Regions from separate parts of the Paenibacillus sp. FSL R10-2771 genome, predicted to be linked through region 1. Evidence: predicted binding sites of a transcription regulator. Region 1 holds the regulator's gene; each other region holds the start of a gene.
What was found. The regulator Rex, encoded in region 1, represses fermentation and respiration genes when NADH is low (regulators of the CRP and FNR family bind a similar motif). The targets are predictions, from matches to a motif close to TTGTGAAATATTTCACAA.
Positions count from the first base shown of each region.

Region 1 (5,968 bases):
CACCGGGCCAAGCATGAAGCCGGGATTTCCGATGTGGTGGTGACTAACCACTCCAAGTTATTCGCAGATGTTAAGGCCGGGCATCAGCTGCTTCCGGCTTACGAGCATCTCATCATTGATGAGGCGCATCATCTGGAGGACATTGCCGGCAAACATCTCGGAATGCAGATGAAATATTTCACCGTGGCGCATACGCTCACCCGTCTGTACAAGGACAGCCGGAGCGGACAGCTGCCTGCCCTGCGCCAGACCCTGCAGTCGTCCGGCAGTGAGCAGGCTTCGGAATGGAGCGGTGTTATCGACCGGATCTATCCGGATCTGCTTACCGTCAAGGAGTCCTGGGATACACTTAGCGACAAGCTCTTCGGCCTGCTGCCTGAACGCAGCGATGCCGGAGCCGGTGAAGCCGGCCAGCTTGTCGCACGCCTGCAGCCGGGCAAGAAGCCCAAAGAGTGGGAGGAGCTGGCTGCTCTGGAGAATACACTCCATCTCAGCTTGAGTGATATCATCCGCAAGGGTGATAAAATGCTCAGTGAGATGCGTGATACGGACAGCCAGTCCTCTTCGGACAGTCTTGTGACGGATATCGGCGGGTTGTTCAAGGACCTGGCCTCCATCCGGGAGCAGATCCGTTTCTTTATGGGACTGAATGACGAGAATATCGTCTACTGGCTGGAGGGGAGCGGCAATTACCGCGGCAAATCGCTGCAGATGTATGCCGTTCCGGTGGATGTGAGCACCCAGCTCAGGGAGCTGTTCTTCGACAAGAAGAAGAGTATCATCCTGACCTCGGCCACCTTGTCTGTGGATAAGTCATTCCAGTTCATGATAGATAATCTCGGTCTTGGTGAGGCTGCAGAGCAGGGCCGTCTGATGACAGCCCTGCTTCCGTCGCCGTTCAAATACCGTGAGCAGGCACTGCTTGTCATTCCCCGTGATTTCCCGAGTGTCAAGGGAAGCATAGGGGATGCCCGCTTTGTGGATACACTGGTCCATTCTCTGGCAGAAACTGCCGTGGCTACCCGCGGGCGGATGCTGGTGCTCTTCACCTCCTACAAGATGCTGCGCCAGGTCTATGATCCGCTGAAGGAGGCCCTGGCTTCGCAGGATATCGCGGTGCTTGGACAAGGCGTAGAAGGCGGCAGTCGGAGCAAGCTGATCCGGCGGTTCCAGGACAGTACAGCGTCAGTCTTGCTGGGTACGAGCAGCTTCTGGGAAGGTGTAGACATTCCCGGTGAAGCTTTGACCTGTCTGGCCATTGTCAGACTTCCGTTCCAGCCGCCTAATCATCCGCTGGCTGAAGCGAAGTCGGAGCTGCTCCAGGCACAGAAGAAGAATCCGTTCATGAAGCTGTCCGTCCCGCAGGCCGTAATCCGCTTCAAGCAAGGCTTCGGGCGGCTGGTCCGCACCGCGCAGGACCGCGGAATCGTTATTGTATATGATACCAGGGTAATCGAATCTTATTATGGGAAGTATTTCCTGTATTCGCTGCCCGGTCCCAAGATGGAGCATATGCTGACGGATCAGATCGTTCCGCGGATTGCAGAATGGCTTGAAGAAGGCGGGGTTTAATAATCCGTCTCCGGTTGATATTATGTATAAGTAATTATTGTTCTGAAGTCCCGTGCTCCACTGCTGCTGCCCAAACGGGCAGTAGTACCCGGAGCATGGTTCCTATAACCGGCTTATCAAGCAGCATATGCTATCAAACCTAAGTGAATGCTTACGAAGCGAGTTTTGCGAAGTTGAATCAAGCAGCATATGCTATCAAAACTTTTAGGAGGAGAAAACATGAAATCGGATAAAATATCGGAGGCCGTCGTTCGCAGACTCCCAGTGTACCTGCGTTTCCTGAACGATCTCCAAAAACGTGAAATCTCAACAGTTTCTTCTCAGGAGCTGGGACAGAAGCTTGATCTCAACCCCGCCCAGATCCGCAAGGACCTGGCTTATTTTGGTGATTTCGGCAGAAAAGGCATTGGTTATGATGTCTCTTATCTGATTGAGAAGATCAGGCATATTCTCAAGCTGGACCAGCAGATTAATGTAGCTCTGGTAGGTGCAGGTAATCTTGGCCACGCCTTGTCGAATTACAATGCTTACTTGAAGGATACGATGAAGATTACAGCTGTATTTGATGCTTATGAGCCTAAGGTAGGCCAGCAGATCAACTCGTTGACTGTTCAGCCGATGAGTGAGCTGGGGGATACCATCCGTGCACAGGGCATCCGCATCGGGATTATTACCGTTCCGGACAGTGAAGCACAGAACGTTGCTGACATTCTGGTGGATTCGGGCATTGAGGCGATCCTGAATTTTGCGCCTGTCATTCTGAAGACTCCGGCCAATATCCGGATTCATGCCGCCGATTTCACTACGGATCTGCAGAGTCTGGCTTATTATTTGCATGACGGAAAGGACGAAGCTGAAGATGAGCAGCAATAAAACCATTATTAAAAACGGGCGTTTTCTGGTGCCTGGCAGCGAAGAGCCGGTGCTGAGCGGTTATATGACCATCGAAAATGATCTTATTACTTACATAGGTGAAGATAAGCCTGTAATTGAAGAGGATGCCGAGGTTATTGACGGCAGCCGGCTGCTGTTCATGCCGGGTCTCGTCAACACCCACGGCCATGCGGCGATGTCACTGCTGCGCGGCTACGGCGATGATATGGTACTGCAGGCTTGGCTGCAGGAAAAAATGTGGCCGATGGAAGAGAAATTCACCGGTGATGATGTGTACTGGGGAACCTCTTTGTCCGTTCTTGAGATGCTGAAGGGCGGCACTACGACCTTCCTCGATATGTATGACCATATGGACCGGGTTGCTGAGGTTACCGAGCAGTCAGGCATCCGTGCTGTACTTATGCGCGGTGTTATTGGCCTTTGTCCGGAAGAGGTGCAGAATCACAAGCTCGCGGAGGCGATTGCTTTTGCCCGGAACTGGCATGGCAAGGCTGACGGCAGAATTACTGCAATGCTCTCGCCGCATGCGCCTTACACCTGTCCTCCGGAGTTTTTCATGAAGTTTGTCCAGGCGGCTCATGATCTTGATCTGCCGATGCACACGCATATGTCCGAAACGCGTCATGAAGTGGAGCAGAATGTGGCCGATTACGGCCTGCGTCCGGTCGCTCATCTGGAGAAGCTGGGAATGTTCACCCGGCCGTCCCTGATCGCCCATGGTGTTCATCTGAACGATGAAGAGATTGAGATTCTGGCCCGCCACAATGTTGGTGTATCCCACAATCCCGGCAGCAATCTGAAGCTGGCCAGCGGAGTAGCCCGTGTTCCTGAGCTTCTTAGAGCAGGAGTTAAGGTCTCCCTGGGTACGGACGGTGCGGCAAGCAACAACAACCTGGATATGTTCGAAGAAATGCGGCTGGCCGCGCTGATCCACAAAGGTGTAAGCGGTGATCCTACAGCAGTACCGGCTCCAGAGGCGCTGCTGATGGCGACCGAATATGGTGCACAGTCTATTTTCCTGAACCAGGTAGGCCGGCTTGCAGCAGGGATGAAAGCCGACTTCATTGCGATTGATATTGATCAGCCGCACTTGCTGCCGCATACCGATCTTTTGTCCCATGCGGTATATTCAGCCAGTGCCAAGGATGTGGAGCATGTCTGGGTGAACGGCAAACAGGTTGTGAAGCACGGACAATGTCTGACACTAGATGAAGAAGCTATCCGCCGCAAAGCGCAGGAAACGTTCGAGGGACTGCTTAAACGGTAATACAGGTTTAAAGGGAAAGGAAGCTGCATGTTGAAGAAGAGGAGAAAATGGCTTCCGCTGGGGATTTCCCTGGTTCTGCTCCTTCTGTTCGGACTAAGCCAGTTTTATGCCTACATTATGAAGGATCAGTGGAACGAGCGGAGTGAAGCCAAAGAGATTGCCAGAGCGCGGGCCGGCTTAACTGAGGTAACCAAAGCACAGAAATCCGTCTGGGATGAAAATGCGATATACTGGGTGCTTACCGGAAAAAATGATGCAGGAACCGAGCTGATGGTTTGGGTCCGTTTTACCAAGGAAGGCCAGCCAGCCGGAGGCGCCAACGATTTATACGCGGAGGAGCTCAGCAAAGGGACTTCTGAGGCGCAAATCCGTGATATTATAGCTGCCCAGCTTCCGGGTATTACGATTAAGCGGCTGCTGCCGGGAGTGTATAACGGAGAATATGCCTGGCAGCTGTTCTACAAAAAGGACGGCAGGTTCTATTACAGCTTCTATCGCTTCACAGACGGCAGTGCCATCGGTGAAGGGTACAGCCTGCCCAACCGGTAAGCGGCAGCAAGAATGGTCTACAGCAGGAGCGGGAGGACAGTTGAACTGTTCTCCCGCTTTTTATATTAATATAAGCCGTAATTTAAAAGGTTCTTCAAGGGAGAGAACAATCAATAACTATTCTTGGACTTGTGGCCTACTTGGAGCTATGGCTTAATAATAGGGGAGGAATAGATGAATCCATTTCGATGGCATGACAGCTGGATAGCATTAATCAGTATATACGATGATGCATACCGGATTGTCATATCGGAAGTATTCATTCCCGGCATCTGCTTCATACATAATTGACATTCAGGAGGATCATAAATTTGGAAATTCTAGCCTATTTAGATCAGGCGGTAACGTTGTTCAAAGAGGAGCTGGGGGCAAATTTGTCCGGGATTTATCTGCACGGTTCGCTGGCCATGGGCTGTTTTCATCCGGATAAAAGTGATATTGATCTGCTGATTGTCGTACACGACAAGCTGCCTGTAGAGGTCAGCCGGAAACTGGCCAAGAAAGTGATAGCTTATCACGACAGTCTGCCGAACCGGCGCGGGGTTGAGCTAACTATTGTATTGAAGAAATATTTGAAGAACTTTGTGCATCCGACGCCCTTTGAGTTTCACTTCTCGGACTTTCATCTGGACCGGTACAGAAATGATGAGCATTATCTGTGTGGCGGGTTTGAGGACAGGGATCTTGCGGCTCAATTTGCCGTAGTCTATCAGCGGGGATTTATTCTGTACGGCGAGCCTATCCGCGAAGCGTTTCTGCCGGTAGACCGCCAATACTACCTCGATTCTATCCTTGGTGATATCGGAGATGCTGCTCAGCAAATCATAGATTCTCCAGTGTACTACACACTGAATTTGTGCCGTGTGCTGTATTTTGTGCGGGAAGAAGTTGTGTCTTCCAAAAAGGAAGGCGGGGAGTGGGGCCTGCAGCATTTGCCGTCCAGCTATCACGGGCTGCTGAAGCACTGCCTTGAAGAATATAGCGGTGTGGCGAGTGACAGCAGTTACGACCCGGAGTTATTAATTGATTTTGCAGAATACATGGCCGGCGAAATCAGACAGCACCAAGCCAAGGTGTAAATTCAAACTAACAATGAGTGAAGCGGACTGAGATTCCGTTATCTTGTTCATTTAAGCCCGAAATGGGGTGTATTTGTTAATTAACGGAATCTGAGTCCGCGCCAGCGGCAGACCAGCAAAAGGCGGATTATATTGAAGGGTCGACCTTAATAAAGAGGCAAAGCCCCTTCAGCTTTGGAACTGGAGGAATTAATGCGACTCCTAAGTCCATGTCCTACAAAAGAGAGCACCGCAGGCATTTATTTGCCTACAGGGTGCTCTTTTTCGATATCCTTACCGGCAAAGCTAATTCTGTACACATTTATTGCCGATAAGAAAGATAATCTACTGAAACATCCAGAAATTAGTATCAAAAATTTTAAATATATTCACACTTTTATGTAAAATCGTATATACACCTGTGATATACTACTACTTGTATCAGGACATGCTTAAGAGCATGTCAGTCTCGGAAGGGCGCTAGACACGCTAGATTGGTCATTATTATAGATTTATGTTCGGTCATTTTTGAGAGGAGGACGTTTCTTGAAACTGCGTCTTATGCCTGTACTGCTAACGTCTCTGCTGTCCGCTGCATTGTTATTCGGTGGCTGGTATTCGTACCGCC
Region 1 is NZ_JBBOBM010000001.1:2,246,472-2,252,439, forward strand. It holds gene dinG (ATP-dependent DNA helicase DinG) at 1-1,572, shown strand, start outside; gene NSU14_RS09520 (redox-sensing transcriptional repressor Rex) at 1,792-2,445, shown strand; gene NSU14_RS09525 (amidohydrolase) at 2,432-3,733, shown strand; gene NSU14_RS09530 (cell wall elongation regulator TseB-like domain-containing protein) at 3,761-4,282, shown strand; gene NSU14_RS09535 (aminoglycoside adenylyltransferase domain-containing protein) at 4,594-5,361, shown strand; gene NSU14_RS09540 (hypothetical protein) at 5,887-5,968, shown strand, end outside.

Region 2 (5,968 bases), 5.7 Mb from region 1:
CGGACCCTTTGCCAATATTGCCCACGGCTGCAGCAGTGTAATCGGAACCCGCTACGCCCTGAAGCTCGGAGACGTGGTAGTGACTGAAGCGGGCTTTGGCGCAGATCTTGGTGCTGAGAAGTTCATGGATATCAAATGCCGCCAGGCCGGCCTGACCCCTTCTGCCGCAGTGCTGGTGGTTACAGTGAAATCACTGAAATATAACGGAGGTGTCCGCAAGGAGGAGCTGTATGCCGGCAACCGGGCAGCGCTGCTCTCCGGATTGTCCAATATGGAGCGCCATATTGAGAATCTCGGCAAATTTGGTGTGCCTGTACTCGTTGCCCTCAATCACTTTGAAGGGGATGCCCCGGCGGAGATTAACGAGGTGCTGGAGGCCTGCCGCCGGCTGGGTGTGCCTGCTGCGGTATCCAAGGTATGGGCTGAAGGAAGCGCAGGCGGGCAGGAACTGGCGCAGGAGCTGAAGAAGCTGCTGGACCGGGAAGAGGCCGTAAAGTTCGCGCCGCTGTATGAAGACAACCTGGACATTCCGTCCAAAATCAATAAAATCGTCACCGAAATCTACCATGGCGCAGAAGTGGCCTTCTCCCCGGCAGCCAAACGCAGTCTGGCTGTTATTGACAGGCTGGGCCTGCACCAGCTTCAGGTCTGTATGGCCAAAACGCCATATTCCTTCTCGGATCAGCCGAGGCTGCTTGGAGCACCGGAAGGCTTCACCATGGGTGTACGGGACATTACATTGTCCCTTGGCGCAGGATTTGCTGTAGTCATCACAGGGAACATTGTCACGATGCCGGGCCTACCCGCCAAACCGGCCGCAGAAGGGCTGCTGGTCGATGAAGATGGTGTGATCTCCGGTTTGGAATAAACGGTTTTTTGGCCGCATACAGGCGGCAGCCATCCATTAGATAGAGCCTCACTTGTTCCGCAGAAGGTTTGCGGTGTAGTGGGGCTTTTTTTGCTGCAAAGATTAGAATTTATACAGTTTCACACCCTAACGCTGCTTCCTGCTGCTTCCTGCTGCTGACAGACATAATGTCCTACTGGCGGGGAAAACTAATGCAAGAAGAAAAGAAATTCGTGCAGATAATTAAAAATTGAAATTGTGAACAATGTGAGAAAATTCACAAAAGTGCTTGTAATGTGATAAATATCACAATATAATCAGTGTATAAAGTGAAATTAATCACAACTACAGAGAAACAGGCTTGTAAATTGGAGGAGGAAGAAATCATGAAAGTAGCAGTCATTGGATGTACACACGCCGGAACCGCCGCAATTGTTAATACCGCACAGCTGTACCCGGATGCCCAGATTACGGTTTACGAGCGCAACGATAACATATCGTTCTTGTCTTGCGGCATTGCGCTTTACGTAGGGGGAGTCGTCAAGGACCCGCAGGGATTGTTCTATTCTTCCCCGGAACAGCTTGCAGCACTGGGTGTGCAAACGAAGATGCGCCATGAAGTGACGAATGTGGATACCGCCCGCAAAACATTGAAGGCCCGCAACCTCGCTACAGGTGAAGAATTTGAAGATACGTACGACAAGCTGATTATGACAACAGGCTCATGGCCGATTGTGCCTAAGCTGGAAGGTATAGAGCTGGAGGGGATTCTGCTCTCGAAGAATTATAATCACTCCAACACCATTATTGAACAAGCGCAGAAGGTGAAAAGAATTACAGTAGTCGGAGCCGGATATATCGGCGTTGAGCTGGTTGAAGCTTTTCAGATGAACGGCAAGGAAGTTACCCTGATCGACGGGGAAGACCGCATTCTGAGTAAATATCTCGATGAAGAATTCACGGCTCCGATTCAACAATCTCTTGAAGAGCACGGCATCAGACTTGCGCTTGGAGAGAAGGTTGCAGCATTCGCCGGAGAGAACGGCAAAGTGACCAAGGTCATTACAAGCAAGGGAGAGCATGAAACCGATCTGGTCATTCTCTGCATCGGCTTCCGTCCGAATACAGAGCTGCTCAAGGGTCAAGTCGATATGCTTCCGAACGGCGCTATTATGGTCAACGATTACATGCAGACCAGCCTGCCGGATGTATATGCCGCTGGTGACAGCTGTGCGATTCATTACAACCCGACCGGTAAACATGCCTATATTCCGCTCGCCACGAACGCTGTACGCATGGGGACACTGGTAGCCCGCAATCTGGTCTCGAACACGATTCCTTATATGGGTACGCAGGGAACATCAGGCATCAAGATTTATGAAGACAATATTGCCGGAACCGGACTTACCGAGGATGCCGCCAAAGCCGAAGGTATGGATGCTGAAAGTGTTATGCTGATTGACAACTACCGTCCGGAGTTTATGCCGACATTCGAGCAGGTTCAGGTAAAAGTCGTATTCGAACGTGCGACCCGCCGCATTCTTGGGGCACAGATTATGTCCAAGATGGATCTGACGCAGTCGATCAATACCGTATCGGTTTGTATTCAGAATAAAATGACCGTGGACCAGCTGGCCTTCATTGATTTCTTCTTCCAGCCGCACTACAACAAGCCTTGGAACTTCCTGAACACTGCAGGACTTCAGGCACTGCCCAAGACAGTTGCCGTTAAAGAACCAGTGCATGTCTAATCACGCCTGATTTCGCCGGGGCCCGTTAAGGGCTCCTTTTTTTTATGGTTTTAACTATTAATTCCGGGTCCGAATGAGAAAAATATTCCGCCGCCTAACCTTTTATGGTAAATTTGACATGTCAGTGAAAACTTTCACTTAGGTTTTCTGAGAGTGATTTTTATCACGTTAATGTGATTGTGATCACGTTACAATGGCATAAAGGAACAAATTTTAAGTAATTAGAAGGGGATAGGAATCATGGCTTATAACAAACCGCAGGGGATCGCCGAAGTAACGGTAGAGAACGGAGTCAAGAAAGCGCACAATCCGCTCAGTACTGTACTTATTCTTGGTTTCCTGGGAGGAGCGTTTATCGCGCTCGGATTTTTGCTGGATATTCGTGTCATTGCCGGTGCGCCTGCCGAGTGGGGGTCCATCGCTAACTTCATCGGAGCTGCGGTATTCCCGGTAGGGCTGATACTGGTGCTGCTTGCCGGAGGCGAGCTGCTGACAGGCAACATGATGGCGGTGCCGCTTGCTTTTATTGCGAAGAAGATTTCGTTCTGGGAAGTGATTAAGAACCTGGTGCTGATTACACTCAGCAACCTGGCAGGAGCCTTGTTCGTTGCTTATTTCTTCGGTCATGTCGTTGGCCTTACATCGGACGGGGTGTATCTGGAGAAGCTGGTGAGTATGGCTGAGCACAAGATTGATGCGACCTTCCTGCAGGCCTTTATCTCCGGGATCGGCTGTAACTGGCTCGTGGCGCTGGCAGTGTGGCTCTCCTATGGAGCAGATAATTTCAGCGGCAAAATCCTCGGTATCTGGTTCCCGACAATGGCGTTTGTAGCCATCGGCTTCCAGCACGTTGTAGCTAACATGTTCCTTATCCCTGCTGCCATCTTCGAAGGACATTTCACTTGGGCGCAGTATTTCGCCAACTTTGCCCCGGTATGGCTGGGCAATCTTACGGGCGGCGCGATCTTCGTCGCAGCGGCTTACTGGATGGCTTACCTGCGTAAGGAGCCGGCAGCTGTAACGGCTGTTGAAGGAATCTCCGCTGCAAGTGTGAAGAAACACGCTTAATTTCAAAATCCGCCGGTGATGACCGGCATGTTCAATAGTTTGGCCCCAGCACTTCCTGGCTTCTCGGCACCCTGTTTTTGGGAATCGCAGAGAGACAGGGAGTGTTTTTTGTTAGCCCGGCTCTGCCTGGAATAACTTCAGGGCAAAACAAAATTCGCCGTGCATATCCGACTCGGGGGAACGAAATCGGATTCACGGCGAATAAATAGGGAGTGTTTCATATGCACTATTACCCTGGCCTGCGGGGAACGAATCAGGTCATTTCAACCTATTTTCTTTACGTGCAGAAGCTGCGGTTATAGAATATAAATAGCACGGCAGGCGGGAAGTGATTGGGAATTTCGCAGCAGTGAATTCAATGATGCTATGCGATAAAGCGTTAACGCGAGAACTTGCCCGTCATCCTGTTTTCAGATGATACTGGATGGATTAATGACACCTATGTTACAGGGGATGAAAGACAAGTTATGAGATTTTTGCAGGCCTATCCGAAGGAAGTCAAAGTGTTCTTGATTGCCAGTCTCATTAATGCAACCGGCAGTGCGCTGATGTGGCCGCTGGTTACGATGTATGTATTTGATGAGCTGGGACGCAGTATGAAAGATGCGGGAATTGTTCTGCTGGTTCAATCCCTCGGGGGGATTGCCGGGCAATTGCTGGGCGGATCTTTGTATCACAAGGTAGGGGTAAACCGCCTGATTGTCGGAGCACTGGCTATGAACGCGCTGACCCTGTTTGCTCTTCCTTGGGCAAGCGGCAGCTGGAGTATATTCATTATAGTTATGGGCCTGATGGGGTTGTTCAACTCTCTGTCTCTACCGGCTATCCAGGCTTTTATCGGCTTCCGGTTCGCGGAGCAGCGCGGAGAGCTGTTCAATATCATCTATGTCTCGAACAATATCGGGGTAGCACTGGGAACCGCACTGAGCGGATTCCTGGGCAATTATATGCTGAGCTTTGTGCTGAACGGTGTGACTTCGGCAGTGTTTGCCGGATTCTTCTTTGTCTATCTGCGCAGGGTGGGGACAGCACCGTCGCCATCCCATGAGACAATACAGAAGAAACACCCGCAGGGCGAAGCGTCAGGCTGGAAGCTGCTGGGGCATACGCGGATTTATCTGTACATGGCTATTGGTTCGATGTTTCTGCTGATCGGCAATTCGATCTGGAATACCGGAGTATCGCCGTTTATTATTTCAGAAGGCTGGTCGAAGCAGTTATACGGCTTCCTCTGGACGCTGAACGGCGTACTTATCTTTGCCGCGCAGCCGCTGGTCAGTCTGATCAAACGCTGGTTCGCAGGGACTTCTACTGCGCAGATGACAGCAAGCGCCGTATTCTATCTGGGCGGGTATGCGGTTATACTGTTCATGCCGAGCTACCCGGGCATGCTGCTGGCGATGGTGCTGGCTACACTGGGTGAGATGCTGATCTCTCCGGCCATGCCATCCTTCATCTCGGAGCATGCCCAGCGCAGTGCGCCCTTCTATCTCGGGCTTAGCGGCGGTATCGGCGCGGTCGGCCGGGTTATCGGCCCGTATCTGATGGGGATTCAATTCGACAGAGGCGGCCTTGCGCCGACAGGCTGGCTGGCCTGCGGGATGGCGGTTCTGTCCGTGGGATTCTTCGCGGTCCATGCCTACGTTAACCGCGGGAGCGTGAAGCTCCGGGGTAATGCTGCATAAACGGCTGCGCTGTAACTAATCCTTTTATTATCTGCTTAGCAAGGCAAGGGGTGTAGAAGCTATGCAACAACTAAACAGGGATTCGGCTTTCACCATACGTCCCTCTGAAATCAGGGATGCCCGTGAGCTGATCATTCTCGATAATATGATCTGGACAGAGGAGACAACACCCGGTCCGCTGATGTGGCGCTCCCGGGAGGATTATCTGCTGCATGCACCGCCCGGCTCCCAGCTTGTAGCCTTGCAGGACGGGGAGCTATGCGGGTATGTCGGCTTCGGCTGTCCCAGCGGAATGGAGAGCAACCGCCATGTATGCGAGGTTAATATTGCCGTACATCCGCGCTTCCAGCGCCTGGGTGTAGGCAGCCGGCTGATCGCAGAGATCAAGCGCCATGCCGCAGAGAATGGAATCCGTAAGCTGCGCCTGCGTGTGCTCTCCTGCAATACACCGGCACTCTCGTTCTACCGCAAATGCGGATTCGAGGAGGAGGGACGGCTGCGGGAGGAGTTCTATCTGGGCGGAAGATATGTAGATGAGGTATTCATGAGCTGCATGCTGGACTAGGAGGAATCAAGATGGAAGTCGTCTCACTTAATGTAGGCAAGCCGAAGACCGT
Region 2 is NZ_JBBOBM010000001.1:7,929,059-7,935,026, forward strand. It holds gene NSU14_RS34450 (formate--tetrahydrofolate ligase) at 1-868, shown strand, start outside; gene NSU14_RS34455 (FAD-dependent oxidoreductase) at 1,234-2,598, shown strand; gene NSU14_RS34460 (formate/nitrite transporter family protein) at 2,839-3,666, shown strand; gene NSU14_RS34465 (MFS transporter) at 4,134-5,351, shown strand; gene NSU14_RS34470 (GNAT family N-acetyltransferase) at 5,413-5,916, shown strand; gene NSU14_RS34475 (MOSC domain-containing protein) at 5,928-5,968, shown strand, end outside.
Region 2: NSU14_RS34460 (formate/nitrite transporter family protein) is a predicted target of Rex. The motif match lies at 2,721-2,738, and genes of this name have one in related genera.

Region 3 (5,968 bases), 5.3 Mb from region 1:
CAGCCCGAGGCTTACCGCTACCGATGCCACCGACAGCATGGTGAAGAAGTCCATTGCGAATGAAGACAGGAACGCCACGCGCAGCGTACGCATCGTGGCCGAGCGGTAGCGGTCGCTGACCGCTGCAATACTCTCGCTATGGCTGCGGCTGCGTCCAAGGAATTTCAGGGTTTCCAGCCCGCGCAGCGAATCCACGAAATGATTGGAAAGCGTACGATAGGACTTCAGCTGACGGTCCATCTGCTTGCGGGCCGTCATACCGATCAGAATCATGAAGACAATGATGATCGGCATCGTTAAGGTAAGAATGACACCGCTGGACGTATCCTGGGTATATACATAGACAAGCAGCAGAGCCGGTGTTACCGCCATACCGACCATCCGCGGAATAATCAGTTCCAGGTAAGTGCGGAACTTGGTTACTCCTTCAAGCACAAGTGTGACCACATTTCCGGTTCCCCGGTCACCTGCCAGCCTCGGTCCCAGCTGGAACAGCTTGTCCATCATTTGTCTCCGCATGCTGCTGCCGGTAGCTTCCGCGAAGCGGTAAGATGTGCGGCTCATCAGCATGGCACAGGCATGGCGCACGAGAAACGCAAGAAGGAACAAGAGCGATTTAGCCCCTTGTTCCTTCAGCGGTTCTCCCGCAAACAGCGCAGAGACAACTTCGGCCAGCGATTTCGCCAGCAGAAGAATGGACAGGCTTTGCACCAGGGTAAGGAAGCCGACAATCAGAAAGACAGGCTTTACTCCTTTGTACCCAAGCAAATTTTTATCCATTAGTATTCAAGATGCTCCTTCTCGTGAACCCGTTTGTGGAAGATGAAATAACTCCAGATCTGATAACCAAGCACGAATGGCAGCAAGGTCAGCGCCACGATCGTCATTACCTTCAGTGAATAGTGGCCGGAAGCCGCATTCGTAATCGTCAGGTTGAACGCCTGATCCAGCGAGCTGATCATCACCCGCGGGAACAGTCCGATGAAGATCGAAGCTACCGACAGCGCCATTACTGCCCCGGTCATTCCGAAGGCATAACCATCCTTCTTCTTGGTCATAAAGTATCCGGAGAGCAGATAAGCGACTACGCCCAGAGCAACTACAATCCATAGCAGGGTTCCGCGTTTATCGAAGATATCTGTCATATTGTACGTCATTATAACGAAGGCCACCAGCAGCACTGCCAGAGGAATCAGCAGTTTCTGGGCCAGCTTACGGGCCCGCTCCTGCAAGTCTCCCAGGGTGCGGAGCGTAGTGAACATCAGTCCATGTACCAGACACAGCAGGACTACTGTAATTCCCGCTACAACTGTATAGGCATTTACGATATCGAAGAAACCGGCATACATCTGCATATCCCCGTCAATCGGCAAGCCTTTGATGAAGCTGGCGAACACCACAGCCAGCAGGAACGGCGGCAGGAAGCTGCCGAAGAAGATGCAGACATCCCAGGTTTTCTGCCACGTCTTCGAATCGCGTTTACCTCTGAATTCAAAGGCAACACCGCGGGCAATCAGCGCCAGCAGGGCGAACACGAACGGGATATAGAATCCGCTGAACAGCGTCGCATACCAATGCGGGAAGGCGGCAAACATCGCGCCTGCTCCCGTAATCAGCCATACCTCATTCGCATCCCAGAACGGACCGATGGAATTAATCAGTACCCGGCGCTCTGTATCATTCTTGGCCAGAATCTGCGTCTCCATCCCTACACCGAAGTCAAAGCCTTCAAGGAAGAAGAACCCGACAAACAGCACTGCAATCAGCAGAAACCATAATTCATTAAGTGACATGGGTTAATCCTCCTTGTTATACGGATCGTGGGATTCGCCGTGTTCGTTATCCATAGCATAAGGGCCTTTTTTGATAACCTTGATGAACAGGCCGATCATTACCGCACCCAGTATGGCATAGATTGCGGTAAACGAAATCACCGAGAACAGCACCTGTCCGCTTGTAATATTAGGTGATACACTGTCTTCCGTAGTCATAAGTCCGAATACTGTCCATGGCTGACGCCCGATCTCCGTCATAATCCAGCCTGACGTGTTGGCAATCGGCGGAAGCAGCAGCCCCCAGAACATGAACCGCATGAACCAGGTATTTGGTTTGTCCATCTTCTTGCGCCACATGAGGTAGATGGCATACACGCCAAGTGCAATCATTAGCGAGCCTGCCGCAACCATGATCCGGAAGCTCCAGAAGGTTGTTTTGACAGGCGGGATATAATCTCCAGGTCCATACGCTAATTCGTACTCCTTCTGGAGCTCCAGCATACCCTTAACTTCACCGGAGAATTTACTGTAAGACAGGAAGCTGAGCAGATACGGAATCTGCACCTCTCCGCTGCTGGTCTGATTCTCTGTATCGATATTAGCAAAGACTGTCCAAGGTGCCGGGTCGCCGCTCTCACCCCATAGCCCTTCAGAAGCAGCCATCTTCATTGGCTGTGTTTCAACCAGATACTGCGCTTGGGCATGTCCGGCAACAGCTACGCCAAATGAAGAGATAATACCGACAATGGCCGCGATCTCGAACGATTTACGGAAAAAGGCCACGTCCTGCTTCTTAAGCAATTTATAAGCACTGATCCCCGTTACGAGGAATGCGCCTGTAGCGTATGCGGCAAGCACTGTATGCGGGAACTCCACCAGCAGCTGACCGTTTGTAATCAGTGCGAAGATATCATTCATTTCAGCCCGTCCGTTGTTGATCTGGAAACCTACCGGATGCTGCATGAACGAGTTGGCGGCCAGAATCCAGAATGCCGAGAGCATCGTTCCGAAGGCTACCAGCCAGATCGATAATAGATGAATACGCTTGGATACCTTATCCCAGCCGAAGATCCAGATTCCGATGAACGTGGACTCAAGGAAGAATGCCAACAAGGCTTCAATAGCTAGCGGGGCTCCAAAAACATCACCGACGAAGCGCGAATAGTCAGACCAGTTCATTCCGAACTGGAACTCCTGCAATATCCCTGTCACTACGCCTACTGCGAAGTTAATGAGGAACAGCTTTCCCCAGAATTGCGCCATTCTTTTGTACTCTTCATTGCCTTTTCTAACGTACATGGTCTCCATAATAGCAATTAAGAGCGCTAGTCCGATTGATACCGGCACAAAGAAATAATGAAAAATCGTCGTCGACGCAAATTGTATACGCGACAGCATTACTGTATCCATATTTCTCCCCTTCCTTCTCCCCATTCGATATGTCTATTCTGTCAAATTTTCAGGGCCTAAAGTGTGATAATTATCACATTATACACCCTGTTTGAGCATGAAATTCAATAAATTTGTGACAAATATCACAATATTACATAAAGAAAGCAAAAAAAATAAGACGGTTTCACCGTCTTGGATTTGTCCATCATTTATAGTTGTCTTGGTTCATAAAGGCATTGGTTTAGGTAATGGAAATACCTTTCTTAAGCGATTTGAGATCGCCATTCGAATTAAGCAATTGCGGCAGCATCTTCATGCTACGAACCATCGGGGAATGACAGAGACGGCAAGAAGGCGCATGCTCAAATGCGAAATTATCCCTCATCCATCCGTTACATCCATCGTTGGTACAGGCCCATATTGCGGTATTTTCTTCCGGTACTTCCTCCAAAGGCTTCTTCCGGTAGTTCATTGCCGTTCCTCCCTTCCTTTATGTTACAAGCTGAGTAACGATAAAAAAAGACCGTCCCAACTTTCACAAGCGGGGACGGCACCTTCTATTAATTACAGTTTTACAACGTTTTCGGCTTGTGGTCCGCGGTTGCCTTGAACAACGTTGAATTCAACGCGTTGGCCTTCGTCCAAAGTTTTGAAGCCGTCGCCAGTGATTGCGCTGAAGTGAACGAATACGTCGCTTCCGCCTTCAACTTCGATGAAACCGAATCCTTTTTCTGCGTTGAACCATTTAACTGTACCTGTTTGCATGTGTGTTACCTCCACAAATTTAAATTAATATGTTCTTTTTATCTTCAGACAAAGAAAAAATTCACACATTGAGAAAGGTTGTGATTCATTTGACAGCCCTTTTCAATGCGAGAATTAGGTATCAATTGTATGAATAATTTCATGTTACCACACCTTATTAACAAAGGCAAGCTGTCCCATCCGAATTTCTCCGTTTTTTCCCTTATAAGGTCTTCTTCCCAATGTAAGGGTTACCAGTTGGTCTAAATAGTAATATTTATAGCCGATATCATTGTTTACCCCATTAATTTGGACTTGAAACGGGCCCCGTCCTCTTAAATTTTGCATAAAAGGACGGCATGAACCGTTTCCGTTATCCTGACTGCCTTATTATTATATACGGCGGCTTCCGGTTTTATTCCTCGGGTTTCTCAAGAAGTTGTACCGTCACCTGCTTCACTTCACCATTGCGGTAAAATGTAATTTGCAGATCATCGCCGATCTTGGTATGGTCGTACAGATATTTGCGCAGGGACAAGGTGGATGTAATCGACTTGTCATCAAACTTGGTAATTACATCATTGAATTGCAGGCCTGCATCCTTTGCCGGACCCACTGCATCCAATACTACAACCCCGTCGGTTACCGTAGTTGGAAGGTTAAGCTCTTTGCGCTGGTCTTCAGCAAGCGGTACATACGGATTATTCAAATCTACAGAGTACACGCCCAGGTAGGAACGGGCAATTTTCCCGTTAGCCGCAAGCTCATCCGCTGTCTCCATTACATGGTTGGCAGGAATCGCGAATCCCAGCCCCTCCACACCTGTATCCGAAATCTTCATCGTGTTGATGCCGATCACTTTGCCGTCCAGGTCAACCAGTGCGCCCCCGCTGTTGCCTTCATTGATGGCAGCATCGGTCTGGATAACCTCCTGCTCCCAGTCGTATACCCCATCCTGGTTCAGAGATACCGGGATCGTCCGCTCTGTATTGCTCACAATGCCAGAGGTCAGCGTATCGCCGAGGCCCAGCGGGTTGCCGATCGCAATGACCGTCTCACCCAGACGCAGTTTGGAGGAATCCCCGATCTGCGCAACCGTGTTGATACCTTTGGAATCAATGGAGAGCACTGCGATATCACTCACCTTGTCGGCGCCGACCAGCTCTGCCTTGCGGGTCACACCATCCACGGTAACAACCTCCAGCTTGCTGGAGCCTTCAATCACATGATTATTGGTAATGATATATGCCTTATCTTCATCTTTTTTATAGATAACTCCCGATCCTAATGCAGACTCATCGAGAATATTAAGTTCCTTGTTGTCTTCCTTATGATTAATGATGCTTACTGCCGCCGGGCGGACAAGCGCAGCAGCCTGAATAATCCGGTCAAACGGATCTGCACTGCTCACAGCCACCTTGTCAATGACTGCCGGGGCCTGTGCTTTCTCCTCGGTGAGCTGTCCCGTAACCAGACTGAACAGCAATACAGCCACAACCGCACTGCATACGGAGCTGATCAGCGATACCTGCCATGTTGCCAGCGAACGCCGTGACCTGCGGACAGACCATTTCCCTTCGGCGTATCCATTGGAGGTACCCTGTTTGCCGGCTCTGCGCCGCGACACCTTGGTTGAATAGAAATCATCATCAAACAATCCCACGTTAAATCCTCTCCCCTCTATTGCCACCGCATTCAAGACCTGAACGCCAAGCAACCACGCCCGAGCTTAACCGCTATATCTCTTAGACTTCACAAAGTGCTAAAAGGTTTCACTTGATTCATTCACCACATTCCTGTGGGTTCTAAGCGCAAGGGGACTCTCCTATTCTTGCAACCTACTAAAAAGTTTATAAGCTTGTATCCGGAATATTTTGCAACCTAAAAGACTACACTAGAATTAGAAGCGGCAACAGCTCATAACTTAAAGGAACGTTCTATATGATTGTATCACAGGCAGCAGCACCGCCCACATTTTTTCTGTGTTAAAAAGATGCGAATTTTTTACATTCCCGCTACAATCCATTTCAAAAGGAGGGTCGGACTATGGAGTCATT
Region 3 is NZ_JBBOBM010000001.1:7,504,579-7,510,546, reverse strand. It holds gene cydD (thiol reductant ABC exporter subunit CydD) at 1-780, opposite strand, end outside; gene cydB (cytochrome d ubiquinol oxidase subunit II) at 780-1,793, opposite strand; gene NSU14_RS32565 (cytochrome ubiquinol oxidase subunit I) at 1,797-3,185, opposite strand; gene NSU14_RS32560 (cold-shock protein) at 3,409-3,639, opposite strand; gene NSU14_RS32555 (cold-shock protein) at 3,732-3,932, opposite strand; gene NSU14_RS32550 (S1C family serine protease) at 4,327-5,574, opposite strand; gene NSU14_RS32545 (hypothetical protein) at 5,958-5,968, shown strand, end outside.
Region 3: NSU14_RS32565 (cytochrome ubiquinol oxidase subunit I) is a predicted target of Rex. The motif match lies at 3,299-3,316, and genes of this name have one in related genera.